2 linked regions of the Niveibacterium microcysteis genome follow. The protein of the gene in region 1 interacts with the protein of each later gene in a pairwise test. Links are inferred from orthologs where the notes say so. Each region holds a gene or a part of one and is shown on either strand. Other genes may lie near its edges. The genes, in order: ctaD and JY500_RS16275.

Region 1 (9,129 bases):
CCCGGCGCGCCACCGTAAAAGCCGACCAGCGCCGGCGCATAGACCGGCCGCGCAACATAGCTGCCCGGTGCCCACCCCCAGCGCCCACCGATCATGATCCAGCGGCCATAGTGGAAGGGCGCAAAGCCCCAGGGGGCGTCGTCGATCCAGGTCCAGCCCCAAGGTGCCACCCACGCCCAGTGGCCGTAACGGTAAGGCGCCCAACCGGGCGCCACCGCCACCGGGTACCACAGCGGGCCGTAGCGGCTGTCTTCCTCCCAGCGGCCGTGACCATCCAGCGCTTCGATGCCGGTCATCTCGGGCGACACATAGCGGCTCGACGCAAGCCGATCCTGTTCGCGGTCACGACGCTCGGCCCATTCATCAAAGCTGCTGCGACCAGCTTCTTCCGACGCCACAAGGCGCAGCGCTACCGCATCCAACTCAACGCGTTGGCCGGCAAGCACGGTAAGCCGCTCGGCAATTCCGCTGACACGCGCACGGCCGGCAAACACGGAGACCCAGGCACGGCGTGAGCCAGGGTCGTACTCCAGAGCATAGTCGCCCGCGCGTTGCGCCTCGACACGCACACCACCGGCACTCATCACGAGCTGATCGTCATCCGGCAGGCTGCGCAGGCGCACACGTGCCACGCCGCGTCGCACTTCAAGCGCGATGGCTGCATCGTCGACGCGGTCAAAATTGAGTTGTGAATCGGCATCCAGCCGAACCGAAGTACTCCCGATACGGACTTCTGCGCGACCATCCGTCGCGGTCCAGAGCCCGATGCCGGACGTTACCGGCATGTTCACATTGATCGGTGCCCAGTCCTGACTATCGGCTGTCCATGCCTCGATCCGACCTTCGACATAGCTGACCCGGCCGACCCGCCCCGGCGGGTCCGGCACCTCGGCCGATGCCTGCGCCATGAGGCAGAGCGCGCCGATGAGCGCACACACCCAACGCAAGCCGCCGTCTGCTCGCCACTCCCGCATGAAAGCCCCCAACGCGCCGCGCGCGTACCAGAATCGCCACGCCGACTTGGCGGGCGTACACGCTCAACGCCTCACTGTTCAGCGTAGCTGACGGCGGCGGGGCTGCGAGTTGTAACAGTCGGTGAAGCTTACTTGCCCGCGATCAGGAGGCGCAGATCGTCGGCGATGTTCTGCGGTGTCTCGCCGTGGCGGATGTACAGCCGCAAACGACCCTGCGGATCGTAGGCATAGGTGCCGGCAGTGTGATCCACCGTGTAGTTGCCGCCCGCGATGTCCCCCTGCTTCTGCGCGAAGATGCGGAAGTCTTTCATCACACGCTCGGTCGTTGCGGCATCACCCCGCAGGCCGAGGAAAGTGGGGTGGAAGGCGGGCATGTATTCGGACAGCAGTTGCTGGGTATCGCGCTCCGGATCAACCGTGACGAAGACCACCTGCAGGCGCTCGCCATCGGCCCCCAGCAGCTTCACGACCTGAGCCATCGTCGAGAGATTGGTCGGGCAGACGTCCGGGCATTGGGTGTAGCCAAAGAAGACGGTGACCGCCTTGCCCTTGAATTCGGCGAGCGTGCGCGGTTTGCCATGCTGGTCGGTCAGCGTAAAGGCTTTCGCATAGTCCGCCCCGGTGATGTCGGTGGCGTGGAATTTCGGGGCGTCAGAAACGCCGCAGCCGCCTAACAGGGCGGCTGCGAGCACGGCAAGAAAGCGGCGGCGCATCACAGGTAGTGGTCGATCAGCAGGGCGGCGAACAGCGCTGAAAGATACACGATCGAATAGCGGAAGGCGCGCCGCGCCAGTGCGTCCGAGTAGTCCACCCAGAGTCGCCAGCCATAGCGGATGAAGCCAGCGCCCAGACCGACAGCGGCGACGAGGTAGGGCAAGCCGCTCATCTTGGTCGCATACGGCAGCAGCGTTACCGCGAACAGGATCAGGGTGTAGAGCAGCACCTGCAAGCGGGTGTATTCCGAACCGTGGGTTACCGGCAGCATCGGCAAACCGGCGCGGGCGTACTCCTGGGTCCGGTACAAGGCGAGCGCCCAGAAGTGAGGCGGCGTCCAAGCGAAGATGATCAGGAACAGGAGGCAGGCATCGGCCGAGACCTCACCGGTCACCGCGGCCCAGCCGAGCACCGGCGGCATCGCCCCCGATGCGCCACCGATCACGATGTTCTGCGGTGTGTAGGGCTTCAGCAGCACGGTGTAGATCACCGCATAGCCGACGAAGGTCGCGAGTGTCAGCCACATGGTCAGGGGGTTGACCGCCTGCCACAGCACGGTCAGACCGAAGCCGCCCAGCAGGCCCGAGAACGCCAGCGTCTCAGCCGGTGTCAGCACGCCGCGCGGCAGCGGTCGTGCGCGCGTGCGCGCCATCACGGCGTCGATCTTCTGCTCGATGAGGCAATTGATCGCGGCCGCCGCGCCAGCCACGCAAGCGATCCCCAGCGTGGCGGCGATCACCGTCGCGGCATTGGGTAGCCCCCCTGGCACCGCGAGGAACATGCCGATCACCGCGCAGAACACGATCAACAGGTTGACGCGGAATTTCGTCAGCGCACCGAAGGCGCGCAAACGATCGGCCAGTGGCTGAGCAAATTCAAGCGAGAGCGTTCTCATTCAGGCACCTCCCCCGACGCACCACCACGGCACGCGGCCGCACGGCGTGATTGATCCGGACCATCACCAGCACCAGCACCAAAGCGCCGGCGTTATGCATCACCGCAAGCGGCAGTGGCAGGCTCAACAGTACGTTGGCCGCACCGAGCGAAATCTGCAGCACCAGCGCTGCAAGCAGCAGCGCACCGAGCCCGCGCGTTGCGGTACGCCGCAGCAGCGCAATCGCCAGCGCGGCAAGCAAGGCCCCCGCCACCAGCGCTCCGCCACGATGACTCAGGTGAATCGCGGTCAACGCCGCGTTTGAGAGCAGATCACCGCTGGCTGTCATGCCCAGTTCGCGCACGAGGTGGAACGCATTGTGGAAGTCGGTCTCCGGCCACCACTGGCCGTGACAGGTTGGCAGATCGGCGCACGCCAGTGCCGCGTAGTTCGTGCTCACCCAGCCGCCGAGAACGACCTGGCACGCAAGCGCGAGAAACGCAGCTCGGGCAAGCCAGGCTTGCGCCGGCGGTACGTCGATGCGGCGCAAGCCCGCCAGCCGGCAGGCAAGCCACGCGAGCAGCGCCGCGGTGGTCATGCCGCCGATCAGGTGACCGCTGACAATCGCGGGTTTCAGCAGGAGCGTGACCGTCCATTTGCCCAGGAGCCCCTGAAAGATCACCACGCCAACAATGGCCGCAGCAAGACCCAGCGGCGCGCCCTCGCGACGGCGGCGCCAGGTCAGCATCGCAATGCCGAGGATCATCAGACCAAGCGTTGCCGCCAGATAGCGATGAACCATCTCCTTCCAGGCCTTGGGCATCGACACCGGCCCCTGTGGCGCGTCGGCCTGCGCGGCAGAGATCGCTTCGGCCGCGTGATGCGGACTCAATTGGCCATAGCAACCGGGCCAATCCGGGCAGCCGAGACCCGCATCCGACAGCCGGACGTAGGCGCCCAGCACGATCACGATGCAGGCCAGAGAGAGGGCGGCGAGAACGAGTCTGCGCAACATGCCGTTCAGCCCAGCCGCGAGTACTTCAGGATGCGGGTCAGATCCTTGATGATCCGCTTCGGCTCAGGCTGTGCCGGGTAACGCATCATCCGGTTGCCCAGCGGGTCGACCATCTCGATCCGCCCTGCTGGCGCCGCGGCGGCCTCGGCGCGCACCACGCGCAGCCCCGGATGCTCTGCGAGCAATTCGGCACTGGGCGCGCTGCCGTCGGTCACGAGCCAGACCCGCTCGACGCGCTCCATCTCCTTGCCCTGTGCTGTGCGCACCTGACGCATGATCCAGAGGTCGTGCCGGCAGGCGGCGTCGCACGCCGCTGGCGCGGCGTAGACCATCACCCAGCGGCCCTTCAGGCTTGCAGGTTCGATCGCAGCGCCGCCGAGCTCGACCATTCGGCCCGGTTGCCACGGCGCTGGCTGCAGCAGCTCGCCGTAGTTGGCGCCCGTCGGCGCTCTGCCGAACCAGTAGAGCGTGTAGCTTGCGATGACCGGGGCGGCACAGACCGCGCCAATCAGCAGCAAGGTGCGGCGGGCGTCAGGCTTCATCACGTCGCAAACTCCTCCATCCAAACCACAGCGTCAGCCCCGCAGCGAGGGCTGCGAGCAAGAACCATTGCAGCGCGTACCCGCGGTGCTTCTCCGGCCCGAACGCAGGTGGCGCCCACTCGCGCACGAGGCCATCACCCACATTGCTTTCGAGTTGCAGCACCAGCGGGTAGACCTTTGCTGCGCCTGCCCACCGCTGCATCTGGGCAACATCGATGCGCGACCACAGCGCGTCGCGGGCATCGCCGCCCGCGAGCGTGTAGCCGCCGGTCGCAGGCTGCACCGCCACCCCGATCAGTGCCTGTGCCGCGCCGCTTGGCAATGACGGCAATGGCAACTGACGACGATCGCCCGGCATGGGCGCCCAACCCCTGTTTACGAACAGCCAGCTGCCGTCGGCGAGCGCGAGCGGCGTAAGCACATGGACGCCTGCGCGGCCGGCGTGGGTTCGGTTGTCGATCCAGACGGTGCGGTCGATCAACCACTTCCCGCTCACCACCACACGAGCGCCGTCGTAGTGCGCCGCGTCGGCAGACGGTGGTAGCGGCTGTGCCGAACCTGCTGCAGCATGGGCAGCGGCGAGCGCTGCCTTGAACTCGGCACGCTGCAATTGCCAGCGCCCCAAACCCAGACACAGCACGCAGAACGCCAGGCCAGTCAGCAGTGCCAGCGCGCGGCGCAGCGACGCACGCCGGCTGGCCGACGCCGCCGGGGCTGAACTACACTGCGTGACAACCATTCCGGAGTGAGACATGCGCGTTCTGGTGATCGTGTTTCTGGTGCTGATCGTGGCAAGCCTGGCTTCCGCGCTGGGCTTCCTGCTCAAGGACCGCGGTGCCGGTCAGCGCACCGCGATGGCCTTGTCGATTCGGGTTGGCATGTCCTTGCTGCTATTCCTGTTGCTGATGGCGAGCTATCACTTCGGCCTGATCAACGGCAGGCTCTGAGTCCCCCCGCAGTCAAAGCCAGTAGACGACGACGAACAGGAACAGCCACACGACGTCGACGAAGTGCCAGTACCAGGCCACCGCCTCGAAGGCGAAGTGGCGTTCTGCCGTGAAGTGCCCCTTGATGCTGCGTGCGAGGATCACGATCAGCATCGTTGCGCCGATCGTCACATGCATGCCGTGGAAGCCGGTGAGCATGAAGAAGGTGGAGCCATAAATGCCGGACGCCAGCGTGAGGTTCATCTCCGCGTAGGCATGGTGATACTCATACGCCTGCAGGCACAGGAAGATCACGCCGAGCAGCACGGTCAGCGCGAGCCCATTGATCAGCTGGCCGCGAGCGCCCTTCAACAATCCCCAATGCGCCCACGTCAGCGTGACGCCGGAACTGAGCAGGATCGCAGTATTGATGGCCGGAATACCCCACGCGGCCATCGGCGTGAAGGCCTCTTCCGCATAAGGGCCGGCATTGGGCCAGGCACTCTTGAACCCGTCCCACAGCATCGCGGACTTGCCGGAACCTAGCTCAGGCAAGGCCAGCACGCGAACATAGAAGAGCACGCCGAAGAAGGCCGCAAAGAACATCACCTCCGAAAAGATGAACCAGCCCATGCTCCAGCGGAACGAACGGTCGACCTGTGCGCCGTACTTGCCGCCTTCGGATTCGCGCACCACCTGGCCGAACCAGCCGAACAGCATGTAGATCAGCGTCGCGAAACCGGCCGCCACCATCCAAGAGCCAGGCGATACCCGGTTGAGCCACATCGCCGCACCCGCACCGATCAGCAACAAGGCGGCGGAGCCGAAGATCGGAAAGCGTGAGGGCTCGGGTACGAAATACTTTTCGAGCGTGGAGCTCATCTGTGCGTCTCCCTGTCGATGCTGTTTTATGTCGGCGCCTTCAAGGCGACGCCGTAACCCATGACACAACCATCACGAGTGTGAAGATGAACAACGCACCCGCGATCAAGCCCGCCACCACCACCGCAAGCGGATTCAGCGAACTCGCGTCTTGCTGATAATCCTGTCGTTTGCGCACACCGATGAACGACCACAACACCGCACGCAGCGTTGCCAGGAAGCCAGCCCGCGGCGTCGCCGTCACCCGGCCCGCCCCGCAGCGGCCACAGGCGCAGCGCCTTCCACCTCGAAGAAGGTGTACGACAAGGTCACGGTATTCACTTCAGCCGGCAGCGCCGCGTCCACCACGAAAACCACCGGCATGACTCGGCGCTCGTGTGGCGCCAGGGTCTGCTGCTGGAAACAGAAGCACTCGAGCTTCTTCACGTACTGCGCGGCGACGCGTGGCCCATAGCTCGGGATCGCTTGCCCCACCACCGTTTTGTCCGTGGTGTTCTCGAGCACGTAATCCACCCGCACCAGTGCGCCGGGGTGCGTGCTCACACTCGACTGCTGCGGCGAGAAGCGCCACGGCAACGCGTGGGTGTTGGCGTCGAACTCGACGATCAACGTGCGCGAGGCATCGACCTGGCTGTTGGCCGCCTGCGCATCCGCCTTCATCAGGCGATTGATGCCAGTGACCTCACAGATCGTGTTGTAGAACGGCACCAGAAGAAAGCCGAAACCGAACATCGCGACCGCAGCCACGGCCAGCCGCAGCAGCAGACGACGATTCTCGGAGGCGCGTTCCAGTGAGCTCATTGGTGGTTCTGCAGCCAGTACTTGAGCATCACGCCGAAGAAGAACACCAGGGCGATCGATCCCAGCCCCAGTGCCGTCTTCAGGTTGCTGCGCGTTGCGCTCCGCTTGGCCATGTTGCGACTCACTTGACCTGAGGCGGCTCTTCAAAGGTGTGGTACGGCGCCGGCGACGGCACCGTCCACTCAAGCCCCTCGGCACCATCCCAAGGCTTGGCTGCGGCCTTCTCGCCACCGCGCACACACTTGATGACCGTGAAGAGGAAGATCAGCTGTGAAAGCCCGAACCCGAAGGCGCCGATCGTGGCGATGGCATTGAAGTCCGCGAACATCGGGTTGTAGTCCGGAATGCGCCGCGGCATGCCGGCCAGGCCGAGGAAGTGCATCGGGAAGAAGGTGATGTTGAAGAAGATGATCGAGCACCAGAAGTGCAGCTTGCCGAGGCGCTCGTCATACATGTGCCCGGTCCATTTCGGCAGCCAGTAGTAGGCGCCGGAGAACAGCGCGAACAGTGAGCCGGCCACCAGCACATAGTGGAAGTGCGCCACGACGTAATACGTATCCTGGATCTGGATGTCGATCGGCGCGATCGCGCAGATCAGCCCGGTGAATCCGCCCATCGTGAACACGAACAGGAAGCCGACCGAGAACAGCATCGGCGCCTCAAAGGTCATCGAGCCGCGCCACATCGTCGCGACCCAATTGAACACTTTCACGCCCGTCGGCACCGCAATCAGCATCGTTGCGTACATGAAGAACAACTGGCCGGTCGCGGGCATGCCGGTCGTGAACATGTGGTGTGCCCACACCATGAAGGAGAGAATTGCGATCGACGCCGTCGCGTAGACCATCGAGGCATAGCCGAACAGGGGCTTGCGCGCAAAGGTCGGAATCACCTGCGAGACGATGCCGAAGGCCGGCAGGATCATGATGTACACCTCGGGGTGCCCGAAGAACCAGAACACATGCTGGTAGAGCACCGGATCACCGCCACCGGCCGCGTTGAAGAAGCTGGTACCGAAGTGCCGATCCGTGAGGATCATCGTCACGGCCCCCGCCAGCACCGGCATCACGGCGATCAGCAGGTAGGCGGTGATCAGCCAGGTCCAGCAGAACAGCGGCATCTTCATCAGCGTCATGCCAGGGGCGCGCATATTCAGCACCGTGACGACGATGTTGATGGCGCCCATGATCGAGCTGATGCCCATGATGTGGACCGCGAAGATCGCCATGTCCATGCCCATGCCCATCTGGATCGACAGCGGCGCGTAAAGCGTCCAGCCAGCCGCCGATGCTCCGCCCGGCACGAAGAACGACCCCACCAACAGGATCGCAGCCGGCGGCAACAGCCAGAAGCTCCAGTTGTTCATCCGCGCGAAGGCCATGTCGCTCGCGCCGATCATCAGCGGGATCTGCCAGTTCGCGAAGCCGACGAAGGCCGGCATGATCGCGCCGAATACCATCACCAGCCCGTGCATGGTGGTGAGCTGGTTGAAAAACTCCGGCTGCACCACCTGCAGGCCAGGTTGAAAGAGTTCGGCACGGATCGTCAGCGCCATCACGCCCCCGGAGAGGAACATGATGAAGCTGAAGATCAGGTACATCGTGCCGATGTCCTTGTGATTCGTGGTTTGAATCCAGCGCATCAACCCGCTCGGGTGATGGTGGTCATGTCCGTGTTCCAGGCCGTGTGGGACCGCACTCATGCTCTAGCTCCTGTCTCGGAATCGGTGCGTGATCAACCGGCCGCGGCCGTGTTGGCAGATGCCTGCGGGGCCGCGGGCTGCGCTTCAGCGGCCATGCGTTTCTTCTGCGCCGCAACCCATTCGGCGTACTTCGCAGCAGACACCACATGCACCTCGATCGGCATGAAGCCATGCTCCTTGCCGCACAGTTCGGCGCAGTTGCCGCGATACACGCCCTCCTTCTCGGCACGGAACCAGGTGTCGCGGATGAAGCCGGGGATCGCGTCCTGCTTCACGCCAAAGGCCGGCACCCACCAGGCGTGGATCACATCGTTCGCGGTGGTGAGGATGCGGATCTTCTTGCCCACCGGCACGACCACCGGGTTATCGACTTCGAGCAGGTAGTTGGCGCCCTTGGCCGCCCCGCCTTCGATCTGGTCGCGCGGCGTGGACAGCGTGGAGATGAAGCGCACGCCCTCGCCCTCGCCCTTGAGGTAGTCGTAACCCCACATCCACTGGTAGCCGGTGGCCTTGATCGTGATGTCCGGGTTTGACGTGTCCTTCATCGAGATCACCGTCTTCGTCGCCGGGTAGGCCATGCCGAGCAGAATCAGCACCGGCACGACAGTCCAGGCAATCTCGACCGCTGTGTTCTCGTGGAAATGGGCTGCAACCGCGCCCTTCGATTTGCGGTGCCGGAACACCGACCAGAACATCACG
Region 2 (12,481 bases), 3.0 Mb from region 1 along the record:
AAGACGATCAGCGAACGCAACAACTGCTGATCTGCTTCAGGCGTGCCGGTCTTGAAATTCGGATCGGTGAGTGTCTCGATGAACGGGATCAGGAACTCGTCCTTCGCACGGATCGTCGGGATCTCGTGATAGGCGTTGAAGATCTCGCCCTCGTCGAGTCCGAGCGACTCGACGATGTATTGGTAAGCATGCGTGTGGATCGCCTCTTCGAAGGCCTGGCGCAGCAGAAACTGGCGGCACTCCGGTGCGGTGATGTGGCGATAGGTGCCCAGCACGATGTTGTTGGCGGCAAGCGAATCGGCAGTGACAAAGAACCCGAGGTTGCGCTTGACGATACGCCGCTCGTCCTCGGTGAGGCCGTTCGGGTCCTTCCATAGCGCGATGTCGCGCGCCATGTTCACCTCTTGCGGCATCCAGTGATTCGCGCAGGTCGCGAGGTACTTCTCCCACGCCCACTTGTACTTGAACGGAACGAGTTGATTGACGTCGGTCGCACCGTTGATGACGCGCTTGTCTGCGACGTTGATACGACGCGCTTCGTCATGCGTTGCCACCGAAGACGATACCCCTGCCTCAGCCACGCGGGGCTGGGTGCGATTTGCAGAAATGAGGTCGTCGTCAAAATTCAGCATGCCAATATCCTTTAGTTCAATTTTCCGATTCGATCAACAAAATTCTGCAAGCAGATGATTCGCGGAGAAGCCCGGCTGGCGCGGCTTTCCGCGAAGTTGTGCGTCACCCGAAAGAGATCGCTCCGCGGAAACCCGCATGAATGCTTGCTCTCCGGACGACGCCCTGAAAGCCTTGCTGCGTGCGCCTCTCCAAGAATCGTTGTTGCAAAGAGCAAACACACTGCGCAGCAATCGCACGATTTTTTCGACAGCGCGACGACAGTTCACTCGCGACAAAACCTCGATGCAGATGCACGGCAATGCGCAACGATCCGGTGATGCGCCGCGCGACATGTCGGTCGCGCGGCGTGCCTCAATCACCGCAATGCGTCGTTACTGACAGGCTTCGCAATCAGGGTTGTCGATGCTGCAGAACTTCGCGGGTTCGGACACCGCTTCCGCAGCCGCCGCACTCACGCCACCACTGACGGGCACCGCGTTCAACTCGCCGCCACGGCCGGTCGACTTCTCGGCCGACGTCGCGCCGAGCGCGCGCAGGTAGTAGGTGGTCTTCAGGCCTCGCAGCCACGCGAGCTTGTAGGTTTCATCGAGCTTGCGGCCCGAGGCGCCGGCCATGTAGATGTTCAGCGACTGAGCCTGATCGATCCATTTCGCGCGCCGCGCGGCGCATTCGACGATCCACTTCGGTTCGATCTCGAACGCGGTGGCGTAGAGCCGGCGCAGCTCGTCCGGAATGCGGTCGATCTTCGCGAGCGAACCGTCGAAGTACTTGAGGTCGGCGACCATCACCTCGTCCCACAAGCCGAGCTTCTTCAGATCGCGAACCAGCGACTCGTTGGCGATCGTGAACTCCCCCGAGAGGTTCGACTTCACGTAGAGGTTCTGGTACGTCGGCTCGATGCAGGCGTCGACGCCGATGATGTTGGAGATGGTCGCAGTCGGCGCGATCGCCACGCAGTTGGAGTTGCGCATGCCGACCTCGCCGATGCGGCGCCGCAGCGCGTCCCAGTCCAGCGTGCTGGAGGTATCGACTTCCAAGTAGCCGCCACGCTCGTCGGCCAGCAGCTTGAGGCTGTCGAGCGGCAGTATGCCGCGGTCCCACAGCGAGCCACGGAAGCTCGAATAACGGCCCCGCTCCTCGGCCAGATCGGTCGAGGCCCAGTAGGCGTAGTAGCACACCGCTTCCATCGAACGATCGGCGAAGGCGATCGCATCCTCCGAGGCGTAGGGGATGCGCTTGGCGTGCAGGCAGTCCTGGAAGCCCATGATACCGAGGCCGACCGGGCGGTGCTTGAGGTTCGAGTTACGCGCCTTGCCAACCGCGTAGTAGTTGATGTCGACCACGTTGTCGAGCATCCGCATCGCGGTGCGGATGGTGCGGCGCAGCTTGTCGTGATCGAGCTCGCCATCCTTGCCCAGGTGCGCGAGCAGGTTCACCGAGCCGAGGTTGCACACTGCGATCTCGGTGTCGGAGGTGTTCAGCGTGATCTCGGTGCAGAGGTTGCTCGAATGCACCACGCCGACATGCTGCTGCGGCGAGCGGATGTTGCACGGGTCCTTGAAGGTGATCCACGGATGCCCGGTCTCAAACAGCATCGTCAGCATCTTGCGCCACAGCTGCAGCGCCGGCATGCGGCGGAACAGCTTGATGTCGCCGCGGTCCGCACGGCGCTCGTACTCGACGTAGGCTTCTTCAAAGGCACGGCCGAACTTGTCGTGCAGACCGGGCACATCAGAGGGCGAGAACAGCGTCCACTCGGCACCTTCCATGACCCGCTTCATGAACAGATCCGGAATCCAGTTCGCGGTGTTCATGTCGTGCGTGCGACGGCGGTCGTCGCCGGTGTTCTTGCGCAGCTCGAGGAACTCCTCGATATCGAGGTGCCAGGTTTCGAGATACGCGCAGACAGCGCCCTTGCGTTTGCCACCCTGGTTCACCGCGACCGCGGTGTCGTTCACGACCTTGAGGAAGGGGATCACGCCCTGGCTCTTGCCGTTGGTGCCCTTGATGCGCGCGCCGAGTGCGCGCACCGGCGTCCAGTCGTTGCCGAGGCCGCCGGCGAACTTCTGCAGCAGCGCGTTTTCCTTGATTGCCTGGTAGATGTCGTCGAGGCTGTCATCCACGGTGGTCAGGTAGCAGGACGAGAGCTGGGAATGCAGTGTGCCGGCGTTGAACAGCGTCGGCGTCGAGCTCATGAAGTCGAACTGCGAGAGCACGTTGTAGAACTCGATCGCACGCGCCTCGCGGTCAATCTCGCCCAGCGCCAAGCCCATCGCGACGCGCATGAAGAAGACCTGCGGCAGCTCGATACGACGCTCCTCGATGTGCAGGAAGTAGCGGTCGTAGAGCGTCTGCAGGCCGAGGTAGCCGAACTTCAGGTCACGGTCGGCGACGATCGCCGCGCCCAGGCGCGCGAGGTCGAACTGCGCGAGCTTCGGGTCGAGCAGTTCAGCCTCGATACCCAGCTTCACGTAGCGCGGGAAATACTCCGCGTAGCGCGTGGCCATTGCGGCGTGGGCAACTTCCTCGCCCAGCACCTCGTCGCGAATCACATGCAGTTGCAGCCGTGCGGTGACGTAGTCGTAGGCCGGTTCCTTCTCGATCAGCGTGCGGGCGGCTAGGATCAGCGCCTTGCGCACTTCGTCCAAAGGCACGCCGTCGTAAAGGTTGCGCAGTGCGCCTTCGAGGATCGCCTCGGGCTGCACCTGCTCGCCAAGGCCAGCGCAGGCGGCCGCAACCAGATCGGCGAGCTCGGCGCGGTCCAGCGGCCTGCGTTCGCCGCGGTGCGTGACATGCAACGCCGCGGCCGGCGGCGTTGCCTTCGCCTTCTGCGCACGCTCGGCAGCGCGCTTTTCGCGGTACAGCACATAGGCGCGCGCGACGTCGTGCTCGCCCGAACGCATCAGCGCAAGTTCGACCTGATCCTGGATGTCTTCGATGTGGAACGTGCCGCCGTGCGGCTGGCGACGCACCAGTGCGCGCACGACCTGTTCGGTAAGGCTGCCGACCACCTCGCGCACACGCGCCGAGACGGCGCCATGAGAACCCTCGACGGCGAGGAAGGCCTTGGTGACCGCAACCGCAATCTTGGACGGCTCGAATCCGACCACCGCTCCGTTACGGCGAATGATCTTGTAATCGGCATAGCGTTCCGCCTCGCTGGCGGCATCATGCGGCAGCGCGGATAGCGCCGGGTTGGCGACCGCTTCGTTGGCGATGACCTGCATCGATCTCTCCTGTTGTCGGGGTTGCCTGGAAAACTGCTCCGGCAGCGCACTCGGTTATTGACCTACTAGATCTAGTATGACGATCCATATACCCGACTAATTCTAGTTACCTCACCCCATTTCATGCAAGAAACAAAATTGTCGCGATGCGACAAGAACAAGCACCGTGCGGGCCTCAAACGCTGCAGCCATGAGGCGTGTAAAGCCCTCGCGCGGCGCGATAAAACGGCGAACAAAATGGGTAATCAGCGCAGAAGCGTGGCGAGCAACGGCCAGTCGAAGAAGGGACCGGGGTCTGTCTTGCGCCCAGGGGCAATGTCGCAATGCCCGGCGATGTCGCTGATCGGATGGCGCCGTACGATGGCACGGATCAGCTCTGCCAAGGCGGGGTACTGCGCTGCGTCGAAGGGCTGCGTGTCGCTGCCTTCAAGCTCGATACCGATCGAAAAATCATTACAGCGTTCGCGGCCACCCCAGCTCGATACACCTGCGTGCCATGCGCGCTGGATGGTCGGCACGAACTGCTCGATGCAGCCGTCTCGCCGAATCAGGAAATGTGATGACACGCGGAGATGGTGAATGCCCGCATAGTACGGATGGGCGAGTGGGTCGAGGCAGTTGGTGAACAACTGCTCTACGCCCGGACCACCGAAGCACTCCGGGGGCAGGCTGATCGCATGGATGACGATCAGATCGATGGTGCAGCCCGCCGGGCGGGCGTCAAAATTGGGCGACGCGACGAAGCGCGCATCGGGAAGAAAACCCTCCGCATCGATGCCCTTCAGCGTCGGCTTGGCGGGGGTCGGTGAACTCGCGATCGGCTCACCGCGCAGCTTCAGGAACACCGCCGATTACTCCTTCATCCCCAGCCGCTCCATGCGGTAGCGCAGCGAACGGAAGGTCACGCCCAGAAGCCGCGCCGCGGCCGTGCGGTTGCCATCGGTCTTGGCGATGGCTTCGTTGATGGCCTGGCGCTCGACGCGGTCGAGATAGTCCTGCAGGGATTCCCGCTCCAGGGCAACGCCGCCACCCGGAATGCCGTGCGGACCGGCCTCCTCCTCGCGCGGTTCGAGGTGAAGATCCTCGACCGTAATGCATTGGCCGCCATGCAAGGCCAACGCGCGTTCAAGAATGTTCTCCAGTTCGCGCACGTTGCCCGGGAATGCATAGGCCAACAAGGCGGCGTTCGCAGCGGCGTCAACACGCGGCACAGGCAAGCCCGCCTCCTGGGCCAATCGCCCAAGCAAGGCATCGACCAGGGCCGGGATGTCCTCACGCCGCTCGCGCAGCGCTGGCATGCGCAGTTCAATGACGTTGAGGCGGTAGAACAGATCCTGCCGGAACCGCCCTTGATCCACGAGCTCCTTCAGATTGCGGTGCGTCGCGCTGATGATGCGCAGATCCACCGGCTGCTCGGCCGTGTCGCCGACACGGCGCACACGCTTTTCCTGGATAGCACGCAGAAGCTTTACCTGCATGGGCAACGGCAGGTCACCCACTTCATCGAGGAACAAGGTGCCCCCGTTGGCTGCCTGGAAGAAGCCATCGCGGTCAGCATCCGCGCCGGTAAAAGCTCCCTTGCGATAGCCGAAGAACTCGCTCTCCATGAGATTTTCGGGAATCGCTCCGCAGTTGACCGCAACGAAGGGCTTCGCGGCACGCGGGCCGTATTCGTGAATCAGGCGCGCCGCGCGCTCCTTGCCGCTGCCCGACTCACCGCTGATATAGACCGGCGCCTGACTGCGCGCCAAACGTTCGATCATGCTGCGCACTTGCAGCATGGTGGGCGACTCGCCGGTCAACGAACTGGCGCCGACCGGGCGTGATTCACTCGCGCGCTTCGGCAGATCGAAGACCGATTTGACCAGGGCTCGCAGTTGTTCAAGCGAAACGGGTTTGGAGAGGTAGTCGAAGGCCCCCTCCTTCAACGCGGTGACTGCGTTCTCCATGCTGCCGTAGGCCGTGATCACCGCCACTGGCAGTTCTGGATGGTGCTGCGCAATTTCTCGCACCAGTGTGAGGCCATCGCCGTCCGGCAGGCGCATGTCGGTCAAGCACAGCTTGTAGCGGTGCTCCGCCAGCAATGCGCGCGCGTCGGCCAGCGTTCCAGCCGCGTCGGCACCAAGCCCCATGCGCAGAAGCGTCAGCTCCAGCAATTCACGGATATCCGCCTCGTCATCGACAATCAGTACCGCTGCATCGATGTGGCTGCGTCGCTCACTTGCACTGCTCATGCAACCCCCTTGGCCATCAATCGGAAATGCGCGCCACCGCGAGATTCGCAGAGCTCAAGTTCGGCCGCATTGGCCTGCGCCAACTCTCGCGCAATATAGAGCCCAAGCCCGGTACCGCGTGGATCGGACGTAAAGAAGGGTTCAAACACCCGTGAGCGCGACTCCGGCGGCACGCCGGGACCATCGTCCACGACTTCGAGCATGACCTGGTCTTCACCGCCCGCGAGCACCTGGATTCTCACGCTGCCCGGCGCGCCGCTCGCAAAACGGCGAGCGTTGCCAAGCAGGTTCCAAAGAATCTGCTGCAGGTGAATACGGTCGAAGCGCACGCGCAACGCCGCATCGCCCTCCAATTCGACAAGCGCCGGATCGAGCCCCTCGTAGCTGACCTGTTCATCCAAGAAGGTGCGGGCGAAGGCAAGCAGTGGAATGGTCTCCGGGGTCGCGCGATCGCGGCGCCCAAGTTCCAGCACGTCGCGCACCATGCGATCGATGCGCCGCGTGTTGTCGTGGATGATGCGCGTCAGGCGCTGCTGCATCTCGGCGCGCTTCTCTTCGCCAAGGAGTTCGCTGGCGTGGCTGATCGCCGCCAAGGGGTTGCGGATCTCGTGCGCGATCCCGCCGGTCAGGCGCCCGAGTGCCGCAAGCTTGATTTGCTGTGCCTCGCGCTCGATGCGCTCAAGATCTTCAAGATAGACAATCGTATCGCCTTGCTCGCCCAATCGCAGGGTGCGCACGCGCACCTGGCTGCCGGCCTCGCCAACGCGAACCTCCGCGTCGCCACTCACCACCGCAGCCGCAAGCTCGGGGGACAGTACGTCAATCGGTAGGCCAATATGGGGCAAATCCCCCAACAACTCGGCCGCCTTGCGATTGGCCTGCATCACCACGCCATCGGCGCCGAGCACGAGCACACCATCGTGCAGATCGGCAATGATCTGCTCGTTCACGCGCTCCTGACGACGCAGCGCAGCACCGCGCTGATGGGCAAGCGCTTCGTTGGCCAGCGCGCGGGTCGCCAGCAGGCGCGCCACGGTCGCAACTGCAAAAAAGCCAATGCAGACAAAACCCACCGCGGTGATGTCGGCAACCGCCTCGCTGTCGAGAGTCAGCGAACGCAGGCCTTGCACCGCGAGCACCGCCACAGAGGCCAAGGACGCATAGAAGAAGACCAGGCGCCCTTCGCCGAGCAGTCCGCCGGCAGCAACCACCACCATCATCATGTAGGGCAGGCCACCCTTGTGACCTCCGCCTAGGTACATCAGCGCACTGAGCGCCACGATATCGATCGTGATGTGGGTGTTCACCACCCACTCGAAGGGTGCCCGCGTTGCGCGCAGGAAGTAGAGCAGGATCACCGCCGCCAATAGGTAACCCGCAACAACCCAAGTCCACTCGCCGCTACTGCTTTCCAGCAAGAAAAGGCGACCAATGAAGATCAAGCCGCACGCAACGATCAGGCGGTAGAGGCTGTAGTAGCGCAGCGATTCCCAGCGCGATTCAGCGGGCTGCCAGGCATGTGGCATGCCGGCCCCCATCAGGCGCGCGGGCCGAGTTGGCGGTGCGCGTCGCTGCAGTAGAAGTGGCCGCCCTCCATCACACCCTCGCTTTCCGGCACATGCAGGCCGCACTGTGCGCAAGCCGTGATGCGTTCGGGTTCGGCCGGTGGCTGTGGGGCCGGATTGCCGCGGCGGGGACGCGATGCGCCACCATCGAATTTGCGGCGCAGCAACCAGATAGCAAGGATGCCCAGCAGGAAGAGGAGTATTTTGCCCACGTCAGGCGCCCCATCGCGATGCAGAAGCCGCCGAGTTTACCACCCGGTGCATGGGCGCTCAGAGGGCTGCAAGGCGCGCGGCCGCAGCATCCAGTGTCGCGTCCTGCTTGGCGAAGCAAAGCCGCACGATGCGTTCGTCGCGGGGCTCGCGCGAAAACACCGAAACCGGAATGGCCGCTACGCCGGCTTCGCGCGTGAGCCATTCGGCGAACGCAACGTCCGGCAGATCGGAGATCGCACGGTAGTCGACCAGCTGAAAGTAGGTGCCAGCGCACGGCAGCAGGCGCAGCCTGCTTGTGGCCAACTGTGCGCGCAGGCGATCGCGCTTCGTCTGGTAAAACGCGGCCAGCCCCCGCCAGGTCTCTGGCCGCCCCGCAACCGTCGCAAAGGCGGCTTGAGCCGGACTGTTCACGGTGAAGACGTTGAACTGGTGCACCTTGCGGAATTCGGCCATCAGCGCTGCCGGGCCAAAGACGTAGCCGACTTTCCAACCGGTGACGTGATAGGTCTTGCCAAAGCTCGACACGCCGATCGCCCGGCACGCGAGCGCTGGATGGCGGGCAACACTCTGGTGTTCGGCGCCGTCGAAGACCATGTGCTCATAGACCTCGTCGGACAGCACACAGACGCGCGACCCATCGAGTAGCGCAGCGAGCTGCAGCATGTCTTCCCGCGGCCAGATCGAGCCCGTCGGGTTGTGCGGTGTATTCACGATCACCAGCCGCGTGCGCGGGCTCAGTGCTGCCTTGAAGGCATCCCAGTCCGGACGCCAGTCCGGTGCACGCAGCGGGATCCCCCGCAATTGCGCGCCCTGCAACCGCACTGCCGGGCCGTACGCGTCATACGCCGGCTCGAACACGATGACCTCGTCGCCCGGCTGCACCAGCGCGGCAATGGCTGTGAACAGGGCCTGTGTCGCGCCCGCCGTCACCGTGATCTCGGACTCGGGCTCATACCGCGCGCCGTATTCGCCCTCCAGCTTGTGCGCGATCGCTTCGCGCAGCGCCGGCAAGCCGGCCATCGGCGGGTACTGGTTATGGCCGGCAGCAATGGCCTCTGACACCGCGGCGGCGAGCGCGGGATCGGGCGAGAAGTCCGGAAAGCCTTGCGACAGGTTGATCGCGCCGCAAGCCTGAGCGAGCCGCGACATCACGGTAAAGATGGTGGTGCCCACATCGGGCAACCGGCTATCGATCGGAACTGGAGTATCCAAACCAACTCTCCTCGCACGCTAGAGCCGCAAGTCTATTCCGGCGTAAGCTTGCGCAGGAGCCTCAAGTCGCGGGCTACGCGTCCGTAGACGTGAGAAGAGAGGCTCTGAATCGGCAAAGAGCCCTACCACACCGGGGAGATAGCGGTGACCGATCTTTTGGCGGCGGATGACGAGCTGGTCTTTGCGCCGGAAGGCGATGACGATGTCGAACATGGCGCGGCGGCGGTATGGCGCGTTCTGATCGTCGACGATGACCAGGATGTTCACGCATCGACGGAGCTCGCACTCAAGGGCACACCGATCCTCGGGCGCCCGCTGGAGTTCCTGCACACCTACAGCGCCGCCGAAACGGTGCAGTTCCTGCGGCGCGAGCAGGACATTTCGGTGATCCTGCTTGATGTGGTGATGGAAAGCGAGAACGCCGGCCTGAACCTCGTGCACATCATCCGCGAAGAACTGGGCCTGCAGGAAACGCGCATCGTGCTGCGCACCGGGCAGCCCGGCTATGCGCCGGAAATCCAGGCGATCCGCGATTACGACATCAACGACTACAAGACCAAGTCCGAACTCACCCACACGCGGCTCTACACCACGCTGACGGTTGCGATCCGGTCCTACGACCAGATCCGCGCGATCAACGCGAACCGCCGCGGGCTGGACATGATCGTGCGAGCCAGTGGCGAGCTGATGGAGCTGCGTGGCATCCAGGGCTTCGCCGCCGGTGTCATCACGCAACTTGCGGCCCTGCTGCGGCTACCGCCCGAGGGGCTGATCTGTGCGCAGGAAAACGGCAGCGGCGACGACGGTGTTCAGGTCGTTGCGGCCGGAGGCAAGTTCAGCGGGCTGATCAACCAATCGATCCGCGACATCCCGGATCGTGTGGTGCGGGAGCACCTCAACCGCGCCCTCGCATCGGGCAAGAACCAATACGACCAGGGCTCCACAACGCTGTTGCTCAACGGCTCGGGTCGCCGAATCGCCGTCTATCTGGAAAGCACGCACGCGATCGAGGAAATCGACCGCCACCTGCTTGAGGTGTTCTGCACCAACATTGCCGCCGGTTTCGAAAACACCGCCCTGTTCAGCCGCCTGCAGAACATCGCCTACGTCGACGCCCTTACCAGCCTGCCCAACCGGGTGCGCTTCCTTCAGTGCATTGACGAGCGCCTGCAGGGCAACCGCAAGAACGAATCGACCGTCGCGCTGGTCGACATCGACGAGTTTGCCGAGACCAACGACGCACTCGGGCACAAGTTCGGTGACAAGCTGCTGCTGGCCGTCGCCCTTCGTCTGCGCGACCGGATGCCCGGCGCCATCGTCGCGCGGATCGCCGGCGATACCTTCGGCATCCTCGGCGAAGTGTCGGTGGTCACGCCGGCAGCACTCTCCGCTGTCTTCGCCGACCCGTTTATCGTCGATGAGCAGGAGATCGTGATCTCCGCAACGCAAGGTTATTTGCTGCTGCGCGAGGCAGACGGCAGCAGCGCGGACGCCTTGAAGAACACCAACCTCGCTCTCAAGCGGGCAAAGAGCCGGCACCGTGGGGAACACAGCTTCTTCACGCGCGACATGAACGTCGAGATCGAGGAGCGGGTCAAGCTGCTCCACGGCCTGCGCAGTGCATTCGACAACGAACGCCTGTTCCTGATGTACCAGCCGCAGGTTCGTATCGAGAGCGGCGAGCCGGTCGGCGTCGAAGCGCTGATCCGCTGGCGGGGTGACGATGGCCGCTTCATCCCGCCCGATCGCTTCATTCCGCTCGCCGAACACTCGGGCCTGATCGTCAATATCGGCAACTGGGTCATGCGCCTGGCGTGCTACGAACAGGTCAAGATCGCCGCTGCCGGCTTCCCGAACGTGCAGATGGCGGTCAACGTATCGCTGGCGCAGTTCCGCCATCAGGACTTCATCAATCAGGTCAGATCGGCACTGGCCGATACCGGCGCGGTCGCCCACCAGATCGAGCTTGAGATCACCGAGTCGATGGCCATGGAGGACGCAGATTTTGTCGCCGGCAAGCTCAACGAGCTGGCACAGCTTGGCGTCAAGGTCGCCATCGACGATTTCGGTACGGGCTTCTCTTCGCTTTCCTACCTGCAACGACTGCGCGTCGATCGACTGAAGATCGACCGCTCCTTCGTGAAGGACTTGTGCACGAACCAGCGGTGCCGCCAGGTCGCGGAAATGGTGATCCAGCTCAGCCGGAAGCTCGGCCTGGGGGTGATCGCCGAGGGCGTTGAAGAGGCCGACCAGGCCAAGGTACTGCTGGGGCTGGGCTGCCCGGATGCACAAGGCTACCTGTACGCCCGCCCGATGGAGCCCGAGGCGCTGCACGACTGGCTCGCAGAGCGCCGCGCACGCGGCTGAACCGCTGGCGGTTTGACCTGACGGCTTGCCCCGCTTGGCGCGAGCGGCCATCATCGGCGCATGGAACTCGCTCCCCTGATACCGCTCGACGGCGCGATTGCCGTCATCGACCAGACCCGTCTGCCCTTCGCCCGAACCACCCGCACGCTTGCCAATCTGGAAGCCTGCGCGCTAGCCATCGAGACCATGGTGGTCCGCGGCGCGCCGCTGATTGGCGCCACGGCCGCGTTCGGCGTCGCCATCGCGATGCGGCACGACACCAGCAACGACGCGCTCGAAGCTGCGCTGACGCGCCTCGGCCGCACCCGCCCAACAGCCGTCAACTTGCACTGGGCGCTCGCCCGCATGGCAACCAAGCTTCGTCCGCTGACTCCGGACCTACGAAGCGCAGCAGCCTGGCGCGAAGCGCTCGCGGTTCACGCCGAAGACATCGCCGCCAACCGCGCGCTGGGCGAATATGGCCGCTCGCTGCTCGCCCGCCACGCCGAAGGGCTCGATCGCCCGCTGCGGGTCATGACCCACTGCAACGCCGGAGCGCTTGCCACCTGCGGCTGGGGCACGGCCCTCGCGCCAATCTATCTCGCGCATCAAGCAGGTCTGTCGATCGAAGTCTGGGTCAGCGAAACACGGCCCCGCAACCAGGGCCTGCTCACCGCGTGGGAGCTGTCTGAAGGCGGTGTGCCGCACACCCTGATCGCCGACAACGCGGCCGGGCTGCTGATGCGCCAAGGCCTGGTCGATGTCGTGATCACAGGCGCCGACCGCATTGCCGCCAATGGCGATACCGCCAACAAGGTCGGTACCTACCTGAAAGCGCTTGCCGCCCGCGAACACGGCGTGCCCTTCTACATCGCGGCGCCCACCAGCACGATCGACGCAGCCAGCCCGGATGGCGACGCGATCCCGATCGAATCCCGCAGCGACGACGAAATCTGCGTGCTGCATGGCATCGATGGCGCCGGCGAGGCGGCGCAGGTTCGCATGTTCAATGGCCCTTGCGCCAACCCGGCCTTCGACGTCACGCCTGCCG

The links.
Region 2: the proteins of ctaD (region 1) and JY500_RS16275 interact in binary tests that used the Escherichia coli proteins (3 or more experiments, as listed by UniProt). The link is inferred for Niveibacterium microcysteis from one-to-one orthologs.

Annotation. Positions count from the first base shown.
Region 1 is NZ_CP071060.1:617,763-626,891, reverse strand. Bases 6,141-9,063 are described here. They hold ctaD (cytochrome c oxidase subunit I), read right to left. Parts: upstream 8,431-9,063; coding sequence 6,850-8,430; downstream 6,141-6,849. Other genes in these bases: coxB (cytochrome c oxidase subunit II), read right to left, coding at 8,463-9,063; JY500_RS02840 (cytochrome c oxidase assembly protein), read right to left, coding at 6,168-6,728; JY500_RS02845 (DUF2970 domain-containing protein), read right to left, coding at 6,141-6,171. Also shown: JY500_RS02885 (FecR family protein), read right to left, coding at 1-974; JY500_RS02880 (SCO family protein), read right to left, coding at 1,103-1,687; cyoE (heme o synthase), read right to left, coding at 1,687-2,583; JY500_RS02870 (COX15/CtaA family protein), read right to left, coding at 2,564-3,577; JY500_RS02865 (hypothetical protein), read right to left, coding at 3,583-4,119; JY500_RS02860 (SURF1 family protein), read right to left, coding at 4,109-4,873; JY500_RS02855 (DUF2909 domain-containing protein), read left to right, coding at 4,872-5,066; JY500_RS02850 (cytochrome c oxidase subunit 3), read right to left, coding at 5,079-5,927; more of JY500_RS02845, read right to left, coding at 5,968-6,140; more of coxB, read right to left, coding at 9,064-9,129. UniProt on the Escherichia coli protein: Cytochrome bo(3) ubiquinol oxidase is the terminal enzyme in the aerobic respiratory chain of E.coli that predominates when cells are grown at high aeration.
Region 2 is NZ_CP071060.1:3,573,489-3,585,969, forward strand. The notes cover bases 7,008-9,929. They hold JY500_RS16275 (methionine aminotransferase), read right to left. Parts: upstream 9,085-9,929; coding sequence 7,930-9,084; downstream 7,008-7,929. Other genes in these bases: JY500_RS16265 (sensor histidine kinase), read right to left, coding at 7,008-7,620; JY500_RS16270 (PP0621 family protein), read right to left, coding at 7,632-7,871; JY500_RS16280 (putative bifunctional diguanylate cyclase/phosphodiesterase), read left to right, coding at 9,229-9,929. Outside these bases: JY500_RS16245 (ribonucleotide-diphosphate reductase subunit beta), read right to left, coding at 1-632; JY500_RS16250 (ribonucleoside-diphosphate reductase subunit alpha), read right to left, coding at 1,005-3,860; 1,6-anhydro-N-acetylmuramyl-L-alanine amidase AmpD, read right to left, coding at 4,106-4,636; JY500_RS16260 (sigma-54-dependent transcriptional regulator), read right to left, coding at 4,712-6,094; more of JY500_RS16265, read right to left, coding at 6,091-7,007; more of JY500_RS16280, read left to right, coding at 9,930-11,451; mtnA (S-methyl-5-thioribose-1-phosphate isomerase), read left to right, coding at 11,512-12,481. UniProt on the Escherichia coli protein: Shows aminotransferase activity with methionine and histidine as substrates, and to a lesser extent also with phenylalanine.